DNA from 3 places in the Agarivorans sp. QJM3NY_25 genome. Region 1 is predicted to be linked to each of the others. Evidence: predicted binding sites of a transcription regulator. Region 1 holds the regulator's gene; each other region holds the start of a gene.
The links. The regulator ArgR, encoded in region 1, controls arginine synthesis, uptake and breakdown. The targets are predictions, from matches to a motif close to ANTGAATANNTATTCANT.
Positions count from the first base shown of each region.

Region 2: a site for ArgR is predicted at 1,695-1,712, ahead of ACRRSW_RS14590 (OadG family transporter subunit). Genes of this name have one in related genera too.
Region 3: a site for ArgR is predicted at 1,688-1,705, ahead of ACRRSW_RS02625 (aspartate aminotransferase family protein). Genes of this name have one in related genera too.

Region 1 is NZ_CP194041.2:4,077,224-4,081,398, reverse strand. It holds gene ACRRSW_RS18570 (ABC transporter permease) at 1-194, shown strand, start outside; gene ACRRSW_RS18565 (ABC transporter ATP-binding protein) at 210-1,262, shown strand; gene argR (transcriptional regulator ArgR) at 1,286-1,753, opposite strand; gene ACRRSW_RS18555 (transporter substrate-binding domain-containing protein) at 1,942-2,649, shown strand; gene mdh (malate dehydrogenase) at 2,829-3,761, shown strand; gene ACRRSW_RS18545 (tetratricopeptide repeat protein) at 3,876-4,175, shown strand, end outside.
Region 2 is NZ_CP194041.2:3,200,325-3,204,499, reverse strand. It holds tRNA gene ACRRSW_RS14630 (tRNA-Ser) at 148-240, shown strand; tRNA gene ACRRSW_RS14625 (tRNA-Arg) at 252-328, shown strand; tRNA gene ACRRSW_RS14620 (tRNA-Arg) at 379-455, shown strand; tRNA gene ACRRSW_RS14615 (tRNA-Arg) at 509-585, shown strand; tRNA gene ACRRSW_RS14610 (tRNA-Arg) at 634-710, shown strand; tRNA gene ACRRSW_RS14605 (tRNA-Ser) at 758-850, shown strand; tRNA gene ACRRSW_RS14600 (tRNA-Arg) at 862-938, shown strand; tRNA gene ACRRSW_RS14595 (tRNA-Arg) at 991-1,067, shown strand; gene ACRRSW_RS14590 (OadG family transporter subunit) at 1,781-2,023, shown strand; gene oadA (sodium-extruding oxaloacetate decarboxylase subunit alpha) at 2,043-3,818, shown strand; gene ACRRSW_RS14580 (sodium ion-translocating decarboxylase subunit beta) at 3,829-4,175, shown strand, end outside.
Region 3 is NZ_CP194041.2:582,189-586,363, forward strand. It holds gene trpS (tryptophan--tRNA ligase) at 1-871, shown strand, start outside; gene ACRRSW_RS02620 (anthranilate synthase component II) at 1,050-1,634, shown strand; gene ACRRSW_RS02625 (aspartate aminotransferase family protein) at 1,923-3,134, shown strand; gene astA (arginine N-succinyltransferase) at 3,247-4,175, shown strand, end outside.

The DNA of each region.
Region 1 (4,175 bases):
GCATGAAGGAACTGCCCATCACTCTTATTCTAAGACCATTCAATTTTAATACTTTGTCCACCCAAGTGTGGGACTTAGCCTCATTAGAACAGTTAGAACAGAGTGCTTTGGCGGCACTCACCATTTTGCTGGCTGGTATTATTCCGGTGATCATCATGAGTCGCAATATTGGTTTATCAGAGCCTCGTCGATAAGGAAGTTTAGCCTCCATGAGTATAGAGTTACGCCAAGTTAATCATTACTACGGTAAGCAGCAAGCACTAAAAGATGTTAGTTTAACGGTGGATAGCCACCAAATTGTTGCCTTACTTGGGCCATCAGGTTGTGGAAAAACCACCTTACTAAGATTGATTGCAGGTTTAGAACGTTTGCAAAGCGGTGAGCTTTATTTGCAACAAAAATTAGTGGCAGCGCCCGCTAAAGGGATTCATCTGCCTCCTGAGCAACGTGCGATAGGCATGATGTTCCAAGACTACGCGCTCTTTCCGCACATGACTGTTCGCGCTAATATTGAATATGGTTTCGCTACTCGTCAAGACCTACCGCAACGACGTCAATGGGTTCAAGATAGCTTAGCAAACATGGGCATGAACGGTTTGCTGGAGCGCTTCCCACACACTTTATCCGGAGGTCAGCAGCAACGTGTCGCCTTACTTCGGGCGCTTGCTCCTGAGCCAAGTACGCTGCTACTTGACGAACCATTCTCGGCCTTAGATGAGCATTTACGTCAACAGGTGCGAGAAGAAACCCTCGATATTTTAAAGAAGAGTGATACGCCGGCGTTAATGGTCACCCATGATCCTTTCGAGGCAATGTTTATTGCCGATCGAATTGTCGTGATGGAGCAGGGTAAAATCATTCAAGATGACACGCCACAACAACTCTACAATCAGCCAAAGAATGCTTTTGTTGCCGCTTTATTTGGCCCGAGTAATCGATTTTCCTCCAAGGTGCGGCAAGGAAAAGTGGTGACGGCTCTGGGCTCATTTGCGGCAGAGCAATTTGCCGACGAGCAAGCAGTTGAAGTGATCGTGCGGGCCAAAGATGTCATGGTTCATCAACTCGAAAATAGTGAGATGATTGAAGCAACTATCATTTCAGTTCATCCCATGGGTAACGAAACCCATTTTAGGCTGCGATTAGCCGCGCTACCAGAGCAGGTTTTACATGCTCGCATGCGCGATCATTGGCAGGCTGAACCTGGGGTTAAAGTTTGGTTATCGGTGGAACATTTAGCGGCTTTTGTCTTCCCCAAAGCTTAGTTTGGGGAAGGGGCCATTAGGTGCTAACTGATTTCGAATAGTTCTTTGACTGATTGAAATACGTCAGCAATGTCAATTTGACGGGTAGGGGTGATAAAAATGGTATCGTCTCCGGCAATGGTGCCAAGGATCCCTTCGGCCTTACCTAAAGAATCCAATAGGCGAGCAATTAATTGTGCAGCCCCTGGGCTGGTATGAATGACAATTAGTGCATCGTTGAAGTCCATTTCTAAAACCAAGATTTTAAGTTGGCTAGAAACGGTCGGGACCCCCAATTCGGCAGGTAAACAGTAAACCATTTCCATCTTGGCATTGCGGGTGCGAACCGCCCCAAATTTGCTCAACATTCGTGAGACTTTAGATTGGTTAATGTTTTCAAAACCTTGCTCCTGCAAGGCGGTAACGATTTCAGCTTGCGAACCAAATCGTTCTTCTTTTAACAGTGATTTAAAGGCTTTTATTAACTGTTCTTGTTTATCGCTATATTTCATCGGTGATCCGAGCTTATAAATCCGCAGTTATTGTCGCCAACTTTAACTCTTATATCAACTTTATTCCCCTTTTGTGCATATAAATGCATAGTTTGGCACACTATTCGGTAGTGAAGTTCTCGCTATGAGTTGTTCGAGTGAGCAAAGCTGCATTATCATAGTTGTAAAGACATGATGAGTAATCACTTATGCGCTGCAAATTTTTGTTATTTCTATCCTTAATATTGATACATTTTGCTCAGGCAGAGGAGCTACCATTACGGGTTGTCACCGAAGCTTCATATCCGCCTTTTGAGTCGTTTGACCAAAATAAGCAGCTGGTGGGTTTTGATATCGATCTCGCGAAGGCCCTCTGTATGCAGATGAAAAGAGAGTGTCAGTTTTATCACCAACCCTTCGATAGTCTATTGGGCAGTGTGGCGGTCGGGCACTATGATTTTGCGATTTCAGCCTTGGATATTACTGAGCCTCGCCAGCGTTTAGTGAATTTTAGCCACGCTTATTTTGACAATATCGCAGTCTATATTACCAAAGCTGAGTATAAGCTCACATCTCAGTCGGTGGTTGCAGTACAGAATGGTTCCAGTTTCCAGCGTTTCTTGCGTCGCCAACGTAAAGCCATATTCTCTATTTCTTACCCTAGTTATCAATTGGCTTTGCAGGATTTGCTGCAAGATCGTATTGATGCTGTGCTGCTGGATTCTGCTGCGGCGCATTATTGGTTAGTAAAACACCCACAATATGTGCTCCAAACTGATAGAACTTATCCAGCAAGTGGTTTAGGTATTGCTGTGTCGAAACAAGATCAGCGTTTACTCCAGAAAATTAACGATGCATTGAAAGTGTTAAAAAGTAATGGCGAGTATCAGGCTATCTACCAAGCTTATTTTAAGTAGCAAATACAGTTAGACCAAGGTCTAAAACGAGTTGTTAAAGTGTGATTGAGTCGGTCTTTTAGTGTTTTATAGTTGCTTTAAAAATGTTGCTAAATTGTATTTCTTTATAGATTCCGCTATCTTGTGTGTGTCTTTAAAGATTACCCCTCTACCACAATAAAAAAGCATGGAGAAGTTGGATGAAAGTAGCCGTATTAGGTGCCGCTGGCGGAATAGGTCAAGCCCTTTCATTACTATTAAAAACTCAATTACCTGCGGGTTCTGAACTTTCACTTTATGATATCGCTCCTGTTACTCCTGGGGTTGCGGTTGATTTGAGCCATATCCCGACTCAAGTCGCAATACAAGGATTTGCAGGAGAAGACCCGACACCTGCCTTGGAAGGTGCTGACATTGTATTAATTTCAGCGGGTGTGGCGCGTAAACCTGGAATGGATCGCTCTGATTTATTTAACATTAATGCAGGTATTGTTAAAAATTTAATTGAAAAAGTTGCCGCGACTTGCCCAAGCGCGTGTATTGGTATTATCACCAACCCTGTCAATACGACTGTGCCTATTGCCGCGGAAGTACTAAAAAAGGCGGGTGTTTACAATAAGAGTAAACTTTTTGGGGTGACAACCCTCGATGTGATCCGCTCAGAAACTTTTATTGCGGAAGCCAGAGGCCTCAACCCTGCAGATATAAAACTTAATGTGATTGGTGGTCACAGCGGGGTGACAATTTTACCTTTGCTATCGCAACTAGACGGTATTGAATTTAGCGATGATGAAATCGCTGCCATGACCACGCGAATTCAAAATGCGGGCACCGAAGTCGTGGAAGCCAAAGCTGGTGGTGGCAGTGCTACGCTTTCGATGGGGCAGGCCGCAGCACGTTTTTGTCTCTCTTTAGTGAAAGCTGCGCAAGGTGAAGACGTGATTGAATGTGCCTATGTTGATGGCGGCAGTGAGCACGCTCAGTTCTTTGCTCAACCAGTTCGCTTAGGTCCGCAAGGCGTGGTTGAAATTTTACCTTATGGTGAAATTAGCAGCTTTGAAAAATCAGCTATCGATGGCATGTTAGATACCTTACATGGTGATATCGATAAAGGAATTGAATTTGTGAGTTAATCTTAGCGAATTCAGGTCAAGGAGTGCTTGCACTCCTTTTTTGTATTTGAAAAGTCGCTTTAGTTTTGTTTCAAAGTGCCGATAGCCTAGAGGTGAACGGTATAGGAACGGCAAATGAACAAGTATCTTCCCCCATTGTTACTGTTGGCGAGCTTAACGACTCCGGTTTTGGCTGAACCTATCGAGCCCTTGTCGGTGGATGCTGAATCCGAGCAAACTGCTGCACCAACTCAAATAGTTGATTCCACAGAGTACACTAGCCCTTCTGATATTGACGCGGTTCAGCTTTATAAACAAGGGGAGCTGATTTCTTGGATTAATAAAAATCAGCATCTGGCTCGCGTTAAAGCCGATGATTGTCAGTTGGTCGAAGATATTGAGGCTCGCGCCGAAAAAGTTGCAATTCCTGCCTAT
Region 2 (4,175 bases), 880 kb from region 1:
TTCAGAAAGAATTGTGCTCGCTGCATTTTTGGACGTATATCTATCAAAAATACAGCGAACTGTTCGAAAGCTGTACGAACAAAAGAAAACTGGCAAAAAAGGTTTGACTATATTTTTGGAAGCAGTAATATCTGCATCCGAAATCGCGGTGAGGTGGCCGAGTGGCCGAAGGCGCTCCCCTGCTAAGGGAGTATAGGGTTTGTAGCCCTATCGAGGGTTCGAATCCCTCCCTCACCGCCATCGATTTCAACGCGCGTGTAGCTCAGCTGGATAGAGTACCTGGCTACGAACCAGGCGGTCGGAGGTTCGAATCCTTCCACGCGCGCCATATTTAAAGTAGAATGATTTCGGTCGTTTTTATATAAACAGTTTTTTTGTGCGCGTGTAGCTCAGCTGGATAGAGTACCTGGCTACGAACCAGGCGGTCGGAGGTTCGAATCCTTCCACGCGCGCCATTATTTTAAAAGCTCATAGTTCATGTGAGCTTTTTTTATTCAAGTGTTTCTGTGCGCGTGTAGCTCAGCTGGATAGAGTACCTGGCTACGAACCAGGCGGTCGGAGGTTCGAATCCTTCCACGCGCGCCATTATTTACAATAGAATGAGTGATCATTCTTATATTGCAGTGTTTTTGCGCGCGTGTAGCTCAGCTGGATAGAGTACCTGGCTACGAACCAGGCGGTCGGAGGTTCGAATCCTTCCACGCGCGCCATTCTTCTTAAAATCAGTGTTATGCTGATTTTGTTGGAGTGAAATCGTGGTGAGGTGGCCGAGTGGCCGAAGGCGCTCCCCTGCTAAGGGAGTATAGGGTTTGTAGCCCTATCGAGGGTTCGAATCCCTCCCTCACCGCCATCGATTTCAACGCGCGTGTAGCTCAGCTGGATAGAGTACCTGGCTACGAACCAGGCGGTCGGAGGTTCGAATCCTTCCACGCGCGCCATTCTTTAAGAGGCTCACCATTAATGTGAGTTTTTTATTCAAGTGTTATCTGTGCGCGTGTAGCTCAGCTGGATAGAGTACCTGGCTACGAACCAGGCGGTCGGAGGTTCGAATCCTTCCACGCGCGCCATCTCCTTTCTATGACTTCTCTTTTGTTTACTGCTCTAAAGCGGTTTCGATGCGCTTATGCTCTTACAAATATTGTATTTGCGCTCAGCTAATCATCATCGACATTCGATGAATGACATCGATATTTAGAATTGTTATTGGTTGATCGATAGCTTTGAATCTGCGCGCAGACGGCGGCCTCTTCAATGAGTTGATTCATTTTTGTTGCGCTTTGCTTAAAAGCCAAGTCCCTCACTATTATTTGATATTAATTTGTCGAAGCTGGCTTCATAGCTATCATTGATAGCGCGCTAAGGTTTTTAAATCAGGGTATTTTTTTAGCCTTTAGTGATACCTGCTTGTGAATAATTTGATGGTTTATAGGGGACATTTTTATCTTACGAAGTTAGGATCTCTAGTTGAAATTGGTATTCATCTCTTATTCAGCTTCATTTTGTAACTGTTGTGATCCTGCAGGCTTCTTTTAGTTTAGCTAAGCTGGTAAATTAGCTTATAAATCGGACAATAATCTGTATCGCGATGAATGTTAACAGCTTGTTAATATATAGCTTATTTAGCCTTGTCAGGTTTCGCCGTCACTAGATTATGAATTTTCCTATTGATAAAATAAAATTAACAATACTAATATTTTGAATATTTATTCAAATTCCAGTTTGATTTTTGTCAGTTTGCATGTAATTCTTACGGCAATCTTAAAGGATGTGGATTAATAATATGATAGATATGACCGAGCTGTTGTTGGAAGCAGCCACACTTATGGGGATCGGGATGGTCGCCGTGTTTGCTTTCCTATCGTTGCTTATTTTAGCCGTTTTAGGTCTTGCCAAATTAGCTCCGCCATTGATCGAACCAACCAAGCCTAGTCACTCGTCTTCTACTTCGACTAAACAAGCCAATAATACCGCCGTTGTTGCTGCGATCTCTGCAGCGGTTCAACAGTACCGGAAGGCTCAATAACTAAAGGGGATTTAACGCAATGTCTAAACCACTTGCTTTAACCGATGTTGTGCTACGTGATGCGCACCAATCATTGCTAGCAACCCGTCTTCGTATTGAAGATATGTTGCCCATTGCTGAGCAATTAGACCAAATTGGTTATTGGTCTCTGGAGACATGGGGTGGGGCGACCTTCGATGCTTGTATTCGTTATCTGGGTGAAGATCCATGGGAGCGTCTGCGAGAACTGAAAAAAGCCATGCCAAATACCAAGCAACAGATGTTGCTACGGGGACAAAATTTATTGGGTTACCGGCATTATGCTGACGATGTGGTCGAACGTTTTGTAGAGCGCGCAGTTAAAAATGGGATGGATGTTTTTCGTATCTTCGATGCGATGAACGATCCTCGTAACTTTCAAACGGCGGTAAAAGCGGCGCTTGATTGTGGGGCGCATGCCCAAGGAACGATTTCTTACACCACTAGTCCGATTCACTCTATCGAAAACTGGGTTGATTTGGCGAAGCGCTTGGAAGACCTTGGTTGTCATTCGATTGCAATTAAGGATATGTCTGGCCTACTTAAGCCTTATGAAGCTGAGGCATTAATTAAACGTCTGAAAGCCGATACTGACGTAGAGATAGCTTTGCATTGTCATGCGACCACGGGTTTAAGTCTACCGACTCATATGAAGGCCATTGAAGCCGGAGTGGATATTATTGATACTGCCATTTCTTCGATGAGCTGTACCTATGGACATAGCCCAACAGAAACCATCGTGGCGATGCTAGAAGGGACTGAGCGTGACACTGGTTTAGATCTGACGAAATTGGAAGCCATTGCCGCTTACTTCCGTGAAGTTCGTAAGAAGTATGCGAAGTTTGAGGGCAGTTTGAAGGGGGTTGATTCTCGGATCCTGATTGCGCAAGTGCCTGGTGGGATGCTGACGAACATGGAAGGCCAACTGAAAGAGCAGGGTGCGGCCGATAAAATGGACCAAGTACTGGCAGAGATCCCTAAAGTTCGTAAAGATTTAGGTTATATCCCGCTAGTCACGCCAACCTCACAAATTGTGGGCACGCAAGCGGTGATTAATGTGCTTACCGGGGAGCGCTATAAAACCATTACCAAAGAGACGGCTGGTATTTTAACTGGTCATTACGGTAAAGCTCCCGGCGAACTCAATAGTGAACTACAAAAACGAGTGCTTGATGGCGAACAAGCCATTACTTGTCGTCCAGCTGATTTACTCGAAGCTGAAATGGAACGTTTAGAGTCTGAAATAAAACAACATTCAGCAGACAAAGGCTTTAAGCTGGCAGATGCGGTGATTGACGACGCTTTAACTTATGCTTTATTCCCACAAATCGGCTTGAAATTTCTGGAGAATCGTGGCGATGCATCCGCTTTTGAGCCGATGCCTAGCGCCGATGACGTTAAGCCCGCGCCCGCGGTTGCTGTTAAGCAAGGTTCTGTCGAGACTTATTCGGTACGGGTCGATGGGCAGCTTTACACTGTTGATGTCGGTCCTGAAGGCTCCATTGATGGAGTGGCGGCAGTAAGTTCTTCTGCGCCTGCAAGCCCTGTGGCGGTCTCAACTGGCGGTGAAGCACTGCCGGCACCATTAGCTGGAAATATTTTTAAAGTCTTGGCCAAACCTGGGGTGCAAGTTCAGGAAGGTGACGTATTGTTGATCATGGAAGCAATGAAAATGGAAACCGAAATTCGTTCCGCTAAAACCGGGGTGGTTGCAGAGGTTCTAGTTAAAGAAGGTGATGCGGTAGCGGTAGGCGAAATCCTGCTTAGCATCGCATAAAGGAGTGACAGTGGAAGGATTAATGAAGCTTTGGCTCGAAACGGGTATCGCCAATTTTGAGCTTGGTCAGGTGGTCATGATGGCAGTGGGTTTATTACTGCTATATTTGGCGATTGTCCGTAAATTTGAACCCTTATTGTTATTACCCATTGGCTTTGGTGCAGTATTAGCAAACATTCCTAACGCAGGTTTTACTGAAGAGGGTGGTTTACTGTATTACATTTATCATGTGGGGATCGAAACTGGCGTTTTCCCTTTATTGATCTTTATGGGGGTGGGGGCTTTAACGGATTTTGGGGCATTAATTGCTAATCCCAAAATGTTGTTATTAGGTGCCGCCGCTCAATTCGGGATTTT
Region 3 (4,175 bases), 1.5 Mb from region 1:
TGCGATAACAGTTCGTCAAGAACCTAAGCAATTTAAAAACCAAGTCTTAGATGGTTTAGCCATGTACATAGCTTGTGGTTTAGATCCCGACAAGAGCACCATCTTTGTCCAATCACAGGTACCAGAGCATGCTCAACTCGCTTGGGTACTTAATTGTTATACCCAAATGGGCGAATTGAATCGGATGACTCAGTTCAAAGATAAGTCGACCAAGTATGCGAATAACACCAATGCGGGTTTATATACTTATCCGGCTTTAATGGCGGCGGATATATTACTTTATCAGGCAAATGCGGTGCCGGTAGGGGAAGATCAAAAGCAACATTTAGAACTCACGCGTGATATTGCTAATCGTTTCAATAATCTTTACGGCGAAGTGTTCACGGTACCCGAACCATTTATTCCTCAGTTTGGTGCGCGAGTGATGTCGCTGCAAGAGCCAACCAAGAAGATGTCTAAGTCCGACGATAATGTTAAAGCTTTCATCTTGCTTAGCGATACACCCAAACAAATTGCTAAGAAAATTAAAGCTTCGGTGACCGACTCTGATGAACAGGCGCGGATCTATTTCGATCGAGAAGAAAAACCCGGTGTGTCTAATTTGCTCACGTTACAGTCGGTGGCAACTGGCCAGTCAATTGATGACTTGGTCGCGGGATATGCTGGTAAAATGTATGGTCACTTGAAAGTGGATACCGCCGATGCGGTGGTGGCAATGATGGAACCTATCCAAGCGCGCTATCATGCGCTGCGTGAAGATGAGTCAGCCCTGCAAGCAATCATGGCTAAAGGCGCGGCGCGAGCTAGTGAGCAAGCTCGCCAAACACTACATTCGGTCTATGAGGTACTCGGTTTTATCGGCTTAAAATAGCCTTTACAGCTTGCGGTTCGAAGAAAGCCCAGTGAATGCTGGGCTTTCGTGTTTGTAAGACGTTTGCTTAAGCGAACACGGGTTTTTAGCTTAACGAAAGATCAACCGACCTTCAGCAAAATCGTATAAGATAGTCCTCTTTTATGGCTTTGCATTATGAGTGAGACGATAAGGCTGCATGTTACTCATTATCGATAATTACGATTCGTTTACTTATAACCTTTACCAATATTTTTCGCAGTTAAAGGTTGAGGTTAAGGTGGTGCGTAACGATCAGCTCAGTATTACGCAGATCGAACAAATGGCGCCGACTCACCTGGTTATATCACCAGGACCTTGCTCGCCCAACGAGGCGGGGATATCTTTACAGGTGATCGCTGAATTTGCCGATCAATTGCCTATATTGGGGGTGTGTCTGGGCCATCAGTGTATCGCTCAGCATTTTGGGGCGAGAGTGGTCAGAGCGGACATGCCGATGCATGGTAAGGTCAGGCCAATCCATCATCAGCAGCAATCAGTATTTATGGGTTTGGTCAGTCCAATGGCGGTCACCCGTTATCACTCTTTATTAGTAGAGGCTGATAGCCTGCCAGATTGTTTGGAAGTCACGGCTTGGAGCCATGATCAGCAAGGGCAAGCTTATGAAATTATGGGGCTGCAGCATCGTTCTTTGCCGATCCACTCGGTGCAGTTTCACCCGGAAAGCATTCTTACTGAACAAGGTTTAGGCTTACTCGATAACTTTATTCGTTCGACTATATAGAATGCTAATGTTTAATAACGGTTTAATTTTATAATTAAATCGAATGAATAATTTATGCATATTTATGCGAAAGTTTATGTATTTTAGAGTAAAATGGCTTATTTGGCAGGACGCTTATTTAGAGCTATGCACTGAACTTGCGTAAAAATGGTTATATTTTGTATGGTGCTTTTGCAGTATGCTCAGACATCATGCTCGATATTTGTCATAATCCCAAGAATATTTACAAACTGTTAACTTCTCTGGCTATCGTTATAGGAATCGCCAGATTGATAAGGAGAACGCTACATGTCACATGCTGTAACTCGTGCGCTTTTTGACCAAGTCATGGTTCCCAATTACGCCCCCGCGGCGATTATTCCGGTGAAGGGCGAGGGCTCTCGTTTATGGGATCAAGAAGGGCGGGAGTATGTCGACTTTGCTGGTGGAATCGCGGTCAACTGTTTGGGGCATTGTCACCCCGCCTTAGTGAAAACCTTGACAGAACAGGGCCAAACACTATGGCACCTGAGTAATGTGCTGACCAACGAACCAGCTTTACGTTTGGCTGAAAAATTGGTGAATAGTACCTTTGCCGAGAAAGTATTTTTCTGTAATTCAGGCGCGGAAGCCAACGAAGCGGCCCTAAAGTTGGCTCGTCGCTATGCGATTGAACATGGAAGCCAAGATAAAACAAAAATCATTGCCTTCGAACAAGGGTTCCATGGACGTACTTTCTTTACCGTGACGGTGGGTGGACAAGCGAGCTATTCCGACGGTTTTGGTCCTAAACCCGCAGGTGTTGAGCACATTCCCTACAATGATACCGCCGCGCTGGAAGCGTTGATTGATGATCAAACCTGTGCAGTGATGATGGAACCTCTCCAAGGAGAGGGGGGGATCATTAGCGCCGATCTAGAATTTGCAAGAAAAGTTCGCGAGCTGTGTGATAAACACCAAGCATTACTTATTTTTGATGAAGTACAAACTGGCGTCGGCCGCACAGGGGAACTTTACGCTTACATGGGTCTAGGGATCACGCCGGATATACTCACCTCGGCGAAAGCTTTAGGTGGGGGGTTTCCTATTGCGGCTATGCTGACGACAACTGAGATTGCCGCCTCAATGAAGGTCGGCACTCATGGCAGTACTTATGGTGGAAACCCCTTGGCTTGCGCTGTGGCAGCAACTGCCTTCGATATTGTTAATAGTGAATCAGTCTTAGCGGGTGTGAAACAACGGGAGCAGTGGTTCAGAGAAGCTTTAATGGCGATTAATGATAAATATCAGGTTTTTTCTGAGGTGCGCGGTAAGGGGCTACTGTTGGGTGCGGTGCTGAATGAGCAATATCAGGGGCGTGCGCGCGACTTCTTAGTGGCTGCGGCGGCGGAAGGGCTTATGGTTCTGGTGGCAGGGGCGAACGTGATCCGTTTTACCCCTTCTTTAATTATTCCTCAGCTTGATATAGAGCTGGGTATGCAGCGTTTCGAACAAGCAATTGCCAAAGTGGTAAACGGCTAGTCTTATGGGCTTAGTCTCCTTGTGATACTAGGCCACTTCAATGCTTTATTATCATTCGGCGTGACTCTAAAGGGTCGCGGTGGTTTGTTATTTGATGAATGGAGACTTCGCTATGTTAGTTATCCGCCCTATTAAGGAAACGGACTATCCTGCGTTATTACAAATGGCGGTGGCTTCAGGGGTTGGCTTCACCTCTTTACCGGTTGATGAGCCTCTTTTAAAAGAAAAGCTCGCCCATTCGATACGTTCTTTTACCGCAGATGCCGACAGCCCAGGCAATCAACATTATTTAATGGTTGCTGAAGATAGCGACACCGGAGAAGTGGTTGGGACCACCGCTATTGATGCGGCTGTGGGGATGAGTAACCCCTTCTATACTTACCATCTCGGAAAAGTGGTTCATGCTTCGCGTAGCCTCAATGTTTATAACGTGGTTGAGACTCTTACTCTGACTAATGATTATACCGGGGTGACTGAGTTATGTACGCTGTTTTTGCAAGAGTCGCATCGTCGTGGAAACAATGGACGCTTATTATCCAAATGTCGTTTCTTATTGATGGCTGAACATTCGCATTGTTTTAATGATTCAGTGATCGCCGAAATGCGGGGGGTCTCTGATGAACACGGGCGTTCACCTTTTTGGCAGTGGTTACAGGATCATTTCTTTAGTGTTGATTTCCCGACGGCGGACTACTTAACCGGGGTTGGTAAGAAAGAATTTATTGCCGAGTTAATGCCGAAATATCCGATATACGTCAACTTATTGAGTAAAGAAGCACAGGCGGTGATTGGTGAGGTGCATGAAAAAACTCGTCCAGCTTTACGCCTGCTCGAATCTGAAGGTTTTTGTAAACACGGTTATGTGGATATTTTTGATGCTGGGCCGACCGTCGAGTGCCCATTAAAGTTGATCGAAAGTGTCAAACATTCCCTCAAGGTGAGCATCAGTATTGCGGAGCCCGCCGCCTCTGCTGAAGAAATGTTACTAAGTAATGCTCGCTTAGTTGATTTTAGAGCTTGTGTGGCGGCGATCCAGTTAGA